3 regions of the Dactylosporangium salmoneum genome follow, and region 3 is predicted to be linked to each of the others. Evidence: riboswitches for the same ligand, from Rfam matches in the RefSeq annotation. Region 3 holds a riboswitch; each other region holds the start of a gene.
The links. A riboswitch is a leader RNA that binds a small molecule or an ion and turns the genes downstream of it on or off. The one in region 3 is predicted to bind cyclic di-AMP.
Positions count from the first base shown of each region.

Region 1: it holds a riboswitch for cyclic di-AMP, as region 3 does, so the genes downstream of both, ABD352_RS16470 (C40 family peptidase) here and ABD352_RS03900 (coiled-coil domain-containing protein) in region 3, are expected to answer to the same signal.
Region 2: it holds a riboswitch for cyclic di-AMP, as region 3 does, so the genes downstream of both, ABD352_RS32730 (C39 family peptidase) here and ABD352_RS03900 (coiled-coil domain-containing protein) in region 3, are expected to answer to the same signal.

Region 1 is NZ_BAAARV010000025.1:174,670-177,937, reverse strand. Features, by position in the region: gene ABD352_RS16480 (ABC transporter ATP-binding protein) at 1-609, opposite strand, end outside; gene ABD352_RS16475 (ABC transporter ATP-binding protein) at 606-1,340, opposite strand; cyclic di-AMP (ydaO/yuaA leader) riboswitch at 1,641-1,812, shown strand; gene ABD352_RS16470 (C40 family peptidase) at 1,826-2,830, shown strand; gene ABD352_RS16465 (methyltransferase domain-containing protein) at 2,881-3,268, shown strand, end outside.
Region 2 is NZ_BAAARV010000063.1:20,074-23,341, reverse strand. Features, by position in the region: gene ABD352_RS32740 (winged helix-turn-helix domain-containing protein) at 1-93, opposite strand, end outside; gene ABD352_RS32735 (YbiU family protein) at 193-1,470, shown strand; cyclic di-AMP (ydaO/yuaA leader) riboswitch at 1,574-1,718, shown strand; gene ABD352_RS32730 (C39 family peptidase) at 1,724-2,494, shown strand; gene ABD352_RS32725 (methyl-accepting chemotaxis protein) at 2,508-3,268, opposite strand, start outside.
Region 3 is NZ_BAAARV010000005.1:243,695-246,962, reverse strand. Features, by position in the region: gene ABD352_RS03905 (exopolyphosphatase) at 1-510, opposite strand, end outside; gene ABD352_RS03900 (coiled-coil domain-containing protein) at 588-1,607, opposite strand; cyclic di-AMP (ydaO/yuaA leader) riboswitch at 1,617-1,773, opposite strand; gene ABD352_RS03895 (DUF998 domain-containing protein) at 1,946-2,545, shown strand; gene ABD352_RS03890 (glycoside hydrolase family 19 protein) at 2,640-3,268, shown strand, end outside.

The DNA of each region.
Region 1 (3,268 bases), on a different contig from region 3:
GCCCAGCTCGTCGCGGATGTCGAGGATGTAGCGGGCCATGTCCTCGGTCTCCTCGAGGTTCATCCCGGCCACCGGCTCGTCGAGCAGCAGCAGCTTCGGCTCCATGGCGAGCGCCCGGCCCAGCTCGACGCGCTTCTGCACGCCGTACGGCAGCAGCCCGACCGGCTGCCGGCGCCACCGACCCAGCTCGAGGAGGTCGACGATCTCCTCGACCCGGGCCCGGTTGGCCAGCTCCTCGCGCCGGGCCCGGCCGACCCAGGCGATGGCGGCCAGGGTGCCGTAGCGCATGTGGTGGTGCCGGCCGAGCATGAGGTTCTCCACGACGTCGAGCTGGCGGAACAGCTCGACGTTCTGGAAGGTGCGGGCCACGCCGCGGCGGGCCACCCGGTCGGGCCGCTCGCCGGTGATGTCCACGCCGCCGAGCAGGACCCGGCCCTCCTGCGGGCGGTACACCCCGGAAATCACGTTGAAGATGGACGTCTTGCCGGCGCCGTTGGGCCCGATGACGGCGAACAGCTCGTCGGCCCCGACGGTGAAGTCGACCCCGTCGATCGCCTTGACCCCGGCGAAGCTCAGCCGCACGCCGCTGAAGGTGAGCACGTCGCTCATGCCGTCCACCGCTTCCGCCGCTTGTAGTACTTGACGTCGCGGAAGGAATGGGCGGCGTGCGCGCCGAGGTAGAACTCCCTGATGTCGTCGTCGGCGAGCAGTTCGGCGGCCGGCTTGTCCAGCACGACCCGGCCGTTCTCCAGCACGTACCCGTGCTCGGCCACCGACAGCGCCATGGCCGCGTTCTGCTCGACCAGCAGCACCGCCGTGCCGGCCCGGTTGATCTCCACGATCAGGTCCCGGACCTGCTCCACCATGCGCGGGGCGAGGCCCAGGCTGGGCTCGTCGAGCAGCAGGTAGGCCGGGCCGGACATGAGCGCCCGGCCCATCGCCAGCATCTGTTGCTCGCCGCCGGAGAGGTATCCGGCGACCGCGCCGCGCCGCTGCTTCAGGACCGGGAAGAGCTCGTACATCCGCGCGAGCGTGTCGGCCGCCCCGCGCCGCCGGGTGTGTGCCCCGAGCCGCAGGTTCTCCTCCACCGTCAGCTCGGCGAACGTGCGCCGGCCCTCCATGACCTGGCTCACCCCGCGGCGCACGATCGCGGCCGGGCGCAGCCGGTGGATCGGCGCGCCGGCGAGGGTGACGGACCCGCGCGCGACGGTCCCGTGGTGCACGCCGAGCAGCCCGGACAGGGCACGCAGCAGGGTGGTCTTGCCGGCGCCGTTCGCGCCGAGCAGGGCGACGATCCGGCCCTCCGGGACGGCGAGGTCGACGCCCCGCAGGACGAGCATCACGTCGTCGTAGACGACCTCGAGGTTCTGGACCCGTAGCACGTTCGGACCCCCGAACTATTTGCATCGTCGGTGTAAGAAGTTACGTGTATTTAACCCGTTCCCTGGACAGAATCAAGCCCCAGATCGATGCGTTGCCGACGTCCTGTCACTGTGCGATGCACACAGCCAACCCCCGGTAATACGGACTTTTATACGCAATACCGATCGATGAGGACACGCGGCTTCCACCCGGCGGATGATCACGTTAAGTTAGGCTCTGGCCTGCTCGGCAGTCCGTCATCCACCCCGGATGGCGCCGGGCAAGCGCCGCCGAATCGAGTTCGGCGCGCCGGGCGGATCCATCGACGGCGCGTGATCGAACCGGGGACCCAGAGTGTTCGTGGGGTGAATCCGCAGCGCGCTGCGGTAGGGCGTTTTCCTTCCCGCCCGAACCCGTCAGCTAACCCGGTAGGCGGTAGTCGGTGAAGAAGGGTCATCCTTCCTTGTCCACTGGACACCGGGCCCACCGGTCGGTGCTGCGAACCCTCCTGCTCGGGTTCGTGATGCTCGCGGTGCTCGCACCGAGCACGGTCGCGCACGCCGATCCCACGCTGGCAGAGATCGAGGCCCAGCTCGACAAGTCGAACCAGGACCTCGAGGCCACGATCGAAGCGTGGAACGGCATCAACGCCGACCTGGCGACCACCCAGGCCAAGGTGGCCGACCTGCAGGCGAAGCTCAAACCGCTGCAGGACGGGGTCGACGCGACCAGCGCCAACGTCGAGCAGTTCGCGATCGCCCAGTTCAAGACGGCCGGCAACATGCAGGCCCTCTCGGCCATCCTCAACGCCCGTGACACAGGCTCCCTCATGGATCAGATGTCCATGCTGCAGCAGATCACGCACAGTCAGCAGAAGGACATCGAGAACTACCGCAACGCCAAGAGCAAGTACGACAGCGAGAAGCAGCAGCTCGACGAGCTGCTCGCCGCGCAGACCACGCAGAAGTCGGACATCGAGAACAAGCGCAAGCTGATCGAGGGCGACATCAAGAAGCTGCAGGATCTGCAGAAGAAGGCCACCGCCGCGGGCTCCAAGAAGGTCAACCCGCCGGCGTACAACCCGGGCACACTGCCCCCCGCCTCCGGCAAGGCCGGCGCCGCCGTGGCATACGCCAAGGCGCAGCTGGGCAAGCCGTACGTGTTCGGCGCCGCCGGACCGAACAGCTTCGACTGTTCGGGTCTGACCATGGCCGCCTGGAAGGCCGCGGGCGTGAGCCTCACGCACCAGGCGTCCCGGCAGTTCTCGGAGATCGCGGCGCACTACAGGACGAGCACGCTTCCGTTCGACAAGCTGGAACCAGGCGACCTGATCTTCTACAACGGCCTCGGCCACGTCGGGATCTACGTCGGGAACAAGTCGATCATCCACGCGCCGCACACCGGCACGGTCGTGCAGTACGCCTCGGCCACCGTGGACAGCGTGTACGGCTGGGCGCGCCCGCAGTAGCGCTCCCCCACCCGCTTCACCAAGACGCCATGCCCTTCATGATGGAGGGCATGGCGTCTTGGGATCCGGGGCAGTACAACCGTTTCGCCGAGGAGCGGGCGCGGCCCTTCCACGAGCTCGTCGCGCGCATCCCGACCACCGCGGCGGTCGCCGTGGCCGACGTCGGCTGCGGGCCGGGCAACATGACCGCGACCCTGGCCGAGCGCTGGCCCGACGCCGCCGTCCTCGGCCTCGACTCCTCGCCGGACATGATCGCGGCGGCGGAGCGGTTCAAGTCGCCGCAGCTGCGGTTCCAGCTCGCCGACGCCTCGACCTGGCGCCCCCAGCGGGGATCACTCGACGTGATCGTGGCCAACGCCTCGCTGCAGTGGGTCGACGACCACGAGACGCTGCTGCCGGCCTGGGCGGCGGCGCTCGACGACGGCGGCACGCTCGCCT
Region 2 (3,268 bases), on a different contig from region 3:
CCGGGTCAGGCGGCGGTGGCGCATCAGCGCGCGCAGCACGTGCTCGTCGGTCAGCGAGCGGACCAGCTCCAGCGACGGCCTGGCAACGTCCACGTGCCGATTCTAGTCAGGAGTCTTGCCTAGAAGTGGGACGGGTGCGTACCGTCGAAAATACAAATAAGGAGTCCTGACTAGAACGAGAGGGAGGCGGCCGTGTCTGCACCAGCCCTGCCGCACTGGGAGGAGACGCCGGCGGACCTGTCCGGCGCGATCCGCGAGGTCAAGGCCGCGATCCGGGCCCGCATCGCGGCGTCCGGGCGCACCGTGGAGGAGGTCTTCGCCGCGGTCGAGCGGCGCGTCGAGGCCGAGGTCGAGCAGATCGAGGCGGCGCGAGCCCGCGGCGAGCAGGTCTGGCCGGTCATCGACTACGCCGACATCGCCGCCGGCACCGTCCCGGCCGAGCAGGCCGAGCTGCTGCACCGCCGCGGCTGCGTGGTCGTGCGCGGGCACTTCGATCGCGACCAGGCGCTGGGCTGGGATCGCAACATCGTCGAGTACGTCGAGGGCAACCGCTTCTTCGAGCAGTACCGGGGCCCCGGCGACGACTTCTTCGGCACCGTCGGCTCGCGGCCTGAGATCTACCCGATCTACTGGTCCCCGGCCCAGATGCAGGCCCGCACGAGCGACCGCATGGCGCGGGTCCAGGCGTTCCTGAACCGGCAGTGGAAGTACGACTCGGAAGGGGTCCGGTGGTTCGACCCGGACCGCGACTCGCTCTATCCGGACCGCATCCGCCGCCGGCCGGAGGGCGCCGACTCGGCCGGCCTCAACCCGCATCTCGACCCGGGGACGCTCGACCTGTGGATGACCGAGTCCTACCAGCGGGCGTTCCGGCACCTGTTCGACGGCTCGGTGCAGGACTACGACCCCTGGGACGCGGCCTACCGCACCGACGGGCCGCAGTACCCGGGCTCGACCATGTGCTCGGCCTTCCGCACCTTCCAGGGCTGGACCGCGCTGTCGGACATGGACCACGACCAGGGCGTCCTGCACACCGTCCCCATTCCGGCGGCGATGGCGTACCTGATGCTGCGCCCGCTGCTGCCCGACGTGCCCGAGGACGACATGTGCGGCGTGACGGTGAACCAGGTCTTCCCGGCCAACGAGCGCTGGCACCCGCTGCTCGTGCGGGCGCTGGCGGGCATCCCCGACGTACGCGCCGGGGACTCCGTGTGGTGGCACTGCGACATGATCCACAGCGTCGCGCCGGTGCGGCGCCAGCGCGGCTGGGGCAACGTCATGTACATCCCGGCCGCCCCGTGGTGCCCGCGCAACGAGCGCTACGCGGCGGACGTCCGGGCGGCGTTCGAGACCGGATCGAGCCCGTCGGACTTCCCGGAGGAGCACTACGAACGCGCCTGGCCGGACCGTTTCCAGCTGGCCGATCTCAACCCGACCGGCCGCCGGGGCATGGACCTCGCCGCCGTCTGACCGCCTGGTCGCAGCATTTCGGACCCCAGTTCCCGGCCCGGATACCGCTCAGTAATGTCGCGGCGTCCGGGCCGGACCCTCTGCCATCCGAACGGGTGGCGCCGGCCCTGATCCGCCGAGTCGCGTACGCGAGCCGGGGACCCATTCCAGTCCCGGGGTGAATCCGCCGGCCCTCACGGTCCGGTGGTAGGGCGATCTTTCCCGCCCGAATCCGTCAGCTAACCCGGTAGGCGGCACCGGAAGGAGTTCCGCTGTGCGCTACCCAGATCTCGACCTGCCCAAGCTTGCGCGAAGGGCGGAAGCCGGTCGGCGTGCGTTGGCCAGGCGGCCGATCCCCGCGCTGATCGGCTCGGCCGCCATGCTCGCCGCCGCCGTGACAACGGCCGCTGTGCTCCACGAGACGTCCGACCCGGCCGACGCCCACGTCGCCGCGGCGGCCGTGCCCGCACCTGCCACCGCCGCCCCCGGCAAACCGGCAGACCCGCCCGCCCCGGACCCGCTGCTGACCGCGCCGGAGGAGCACAGCGTCGACTACGACTTCCAGTTCCAGCCTAACTACTACTACTGCGGCCCGGCCTCGACCCGCATGGCGCTGACCTCCTCTGGCGTCTCGATGTCGCAGGGCGATGTCGCCTCCCGCCTGGGTACCACGGTCAACGGCACGAACTCGGCGGCCGACGTGACCCGGGCGATGAACGGGGTGCTGGGCAAGGACGAGTACCAGACCCACTGGATCCCGGGCCAGCAGGCCACCGGCGCCCAGGCCGAGCGGCTGCAGCGCGACGTCGTCGCGGCGATGAGCGGCGGGCGGGCCGTGGTGGCCAACATCGTCGGCGGCGCCACCGACGCGAGCGGCGTCTACCACGAGTTCTCCGGCGGCCACTACATCACGCTGGTCGGCTACCGCGACCGCGGCCGGGCGGTGCAGGTCGCCGACCCGTCGGGCATGTTCGGCCCGCGCACCTACTGGATGTCGACCTGGAACATGGCCAACTGGATCGCCGCCCGGGGCTACTCGGCGTAGCGCCCGGCAAACGTCAGTCGGCGACCATCTCCTGGGCCGGCTCCAGGCGCAGGAGATGGTCCAGGAAGCCCTCGATGCGGGCCTGGGCGGCCGGGTCGAGCTGTTCGAACTCGATCCCGGCCTCCTCGCCGTAGTCGCCGTTGATGATGCGCACGACGCGGCCGCGGGCCGGGATGCGCTCGTCGCCGAGCTCCAGGATCAGCTCGACCCGGCCGCCGACGCTCACGTGCCACTCCGGCACGATCGAGCAGCGCATCCCGCTGATGCTGAGGTCGAGCATCTCCACGTCGTGGCTGCGCTCGCCGACGCGGATCGTCGTGCGGCCCTCGACGGCGGCCCGGCTGTGCCGGCGCCGCTCGAGGCGGTCCGTCACCTGGTTGAGCGCCTCGACCCGGCCGACCGCCTCGCGGACGCTCTGCACCAGCCGGTGCACGACGTCGCGCTGGCGCACCGAGACGTCGTTGAGCTCGGCGGTGACGCCGCCGACGGAGACCACGCCGTCGCTCATGTCGGCGATGACCGAGGCCATCGCGGCGGCGTCCGCGCCGAGGGCCTCCACCGTGGTGGCGATCTCGTCGGTGGAGTCCTTGGTCTTGGAGGCCAGGGCCTTCACCTCGCCGGCCACGACGCTGAAGCCGCGCCCGGCGGCGCCCGCCCGGGCCGCCTCGATGGTCGCGTTGAGCGCGAGCAGGTTGGTCTGCCCGGCGATGCCGGCGATGAGCGTGGCGATCCCGTCGACCCGCCCCAGGCTCGCGTTGACCGCGCCGACGACGG
Region 3 (3,268 bases):
GTGGTCGATGCACGCGTCGATGAGCTGCATCATCAACTGGTAGTTGGAGATGCGGAACTGGCGGAAGCGGCCCAGCCCGGTGCGGCTGTCCATGAGGAAGTTCATCAGGCTCCAGCCGGTCGGCTGCAGGATCTCGCTGATGTCGTACTGCGCGGAGTCGGCCCGGTCGACGGCCTCCATCAGCTCGTCGGAGACGTTGGGGAAGCGCTCGGCCCCGCCGAAGTGGTCATAGATCACGCGGGCCGCCGACGGGGCCTCCGCGTCGATGACGTGGTTGGTCGCCTGGCCGCCGGTGCGCAGGGTCTCCGAGTGGTGGTGGTCGAACACCATGTGGGCGCCCGCGGCGTACGGCAGGTTGGTGAGGATGTCCGTGGGGCCGACGTCGACCGAGCCGTCCTGGACGTCCTTCGGGTGCACGAAGGTGATGTCGCCGATCAGGTCGAGGTGGCGCAGGAGGACCGCGCAGACCAGACCGTCGAAGTCGCTGCGGGTCACGAGACGGTACTTCACTGCAGATCCCCTCGCACGGGCGGGCCGGTCGACAGTCTCCCTATCGACCGGCCCGGCGCCAACGTGAGGATTAGCGGCTACAGGATGGAGAGGTGCACGTGGTTCGTGTGATCGCTCGACGGGTCGCCGGCCACGCCGCTGTAGTGGTGCCAGCCGGCCGCCGGTGTCCAGATCTGTTTGAACCAGATGACGTACATGACGCCGAGTTGATCGGCGTTCTTCACGAAGTAGGCGGCCAGCGTCGAGCCGTAGACGAAGTCGTCACCGGTGGCCACGCCACCGAAACCCTTCGTCTTCTGCACCGAGAAGTCGCAGGCCCGGCCCTTGGGGTGCTCGTAGGGCCCGCTCGGGCGGAAGCACGCGACGAACCGCGTGAACCCGTCCTTCTGCGCCTCCTGCATCGCGTGCATCATGCGCGGGGTGATGCAGCCGGTGGTGGTGGGGTCCTTGACGCTGCACGACTCCTTCGGCAGCGAGCCGTTGGCGTTGCGCGGCGTCGGGTCGGCCACCGGCAGGTTGGCGGAGACGAAGCCCTTGCTCGGCCCGCCGGCCAGCGCGAGCGCCTTCTCCGCCGCCTTCTTCTGCTGCTCCATGGTGGCGACCTGCTGCTGCTGCGAGGCGACCTCGTCGTCGAGCGCCTTCTTCTGCGAGGCCTGGGCCTCCCGCAGGTGCCGCAGCTGGCGAAGCAGGTTGTCGTTGTGGTGGGCCAGCTCGTTGATGGTGCTGGCCCGCTCGGCGAAGCTGTCGGGGCTGTCCGCGTCCATCAGCGCGGCGAACGTGGTCAGCGGCCCGGTCTGGTAGGCCGCGATGGCGATCGCCGAAACCTGGTCCTGGAGGGTCGCCAGCTGCGCCTCGGTCGCCTGCAGCTGCACGGTGAGCTCGGCCTGGTGCTTGACCGAGGCCTCGAACTTGGCCTTGGCGTCGGTAAAGGCCTGGGTCGTCGACTCCAGGACGGAGGCGAGGGTCGGATTGGCGTCCGCGCCCTCGTTGCCGGGATCCCCCGGCTCGGCCGCGGCGGGGGCGGCCCCGATCCCGCCGAACGCGATCACGGCCAGCAGCGCGACCAATCCGCGCCGGTAGTGATGTCGCGATGACATCTGGTTCGTTGTTCCTTCCGTCGGCCGCCGACCGGGTTAGCTGACGGGTTCGGGACGGAACGACCCCTACCACCGCTTCCGGAAGGGCTTCCGGGAGGGCGGATTCACCCCAACGCAACGGTGGGTCCCCGGCTCGCCACGGGCGGCGATTGGGCGGCAGTCACGCCCGCGGACGTGACCGTGGGTCACTGTACCGACGGGGCGGAATTCGCGCACCGCACCGTTTGTGCGTAGATCCGCTATGAGGGCGTTCAGTGACACGGATCACTCGTGGCTTCAGGGGTACGTCAGGATCTCCACCGATCCGCGTAGGGTCGCCCGTAGGCCACGCTTCCTGGGTGAACCTTCGGTACCTCGCCCTCGCCGGGATTGCCGCCGCCGGTGCACTCGTCATCGACGGCCATCTCGACCCGGACGGTGACCTGAACCCGTGGTCACTCACGGTGAGTGACTTCGCCGTCTCCGACCGCGGTGGCGTGGTCGACTGGGCGATGGTCGTCATGGCCGCCGCCTCGGTCGCGCTGCTGTTCGCCCTCCGTCGCTCGGGTGCCCGGGTGGGGGCCTGGGTGACGGCGCTCTTCGGGGTCTGGGCGGCGGGGCTGACGGTGGCCGCGCTGGTGCCGACGGACGAGCCGGGGTTGCCGCTGTCGGCCGCGGGTGCGGTGCACCGGTACGCGTCGGTCGCCGCCTTCGTGGCCCTTCCCGTGGCCGGCTGGCTGCTGGGCGGCCGGTCCGTGCGGGTGCTCGCCGGGCTGAGCCTGGCCTGTGCGCTGGCGATGGTGTATTCGGCCTTTCCGGGCGACCGCGTGCTCATCGGCCTGGCCGAGCGCCTGTTGCTGGCCGCCGAGGCGGCGCTGCTGGTCGCCGTGGCCCTGGCCGCTCCGGGCGCCCGCGATCGGGCTGCTCGGCGGCGTGGCGCTGTCTCAACGGTACCGTAAATATTGTTCATAAAACGATGATGTTCACTCTTCGGCGTTCCTCCGGCTGATCGGATGTGCAGGTCAGGCCCAAAGCCGAAGGAGTTGATCGAGGGTGTCGAGAGTCCGCGCGCTGGCCATGCTCGCCGCGATGGCGGTGGTGAGCGGAGTGGTCGCGTTCTTCAACATGATGCCGGCCTCAGCCGCCGCCTGCGCCCCCGCGTGGCAGTCCACGGCGGTCTACACGGGTGGCATGACCGCGTCCCGCAACGGTCACAACTACCTGGCGAAGTGGTGGACCCAGAACGAGGCCCCGCCCGGCACCAGCGGCGTGTGGCAGGACCAGGGCAGCTGCGGCGGCAGCACCCCGACCAACCCGCCGGTCCAGACCGGCACGGCCGGCGCGTGCAGCTTCCCCGCGTGGGTCCAGGGCCACAACTACGTGACCGGCGACATCGTGAAGTTCACGGACGGCAAGTTCTACATCGCCGAGCACGACAACCCGGGCTACAGCCCCGTGATCAGCACCTGGTACTGGGACCCGTACTCCTGCGGCTCCTCGCCCACGACTGCGCCCCCTCCCACTTCCTCGGGCGGCGCCTTCGTGGTCAGCGAGGCGCAGTTCAACCAGATGTTCCCGGGCCGGAACTCGTTCTACACGTACTCGGGCCTGGTCGCCGCGCTGTCGGCCTACCCCGCCTTCGCCCGCACCGGCTCCGACGAGGCCCGCAAGCAGGAGGCCGC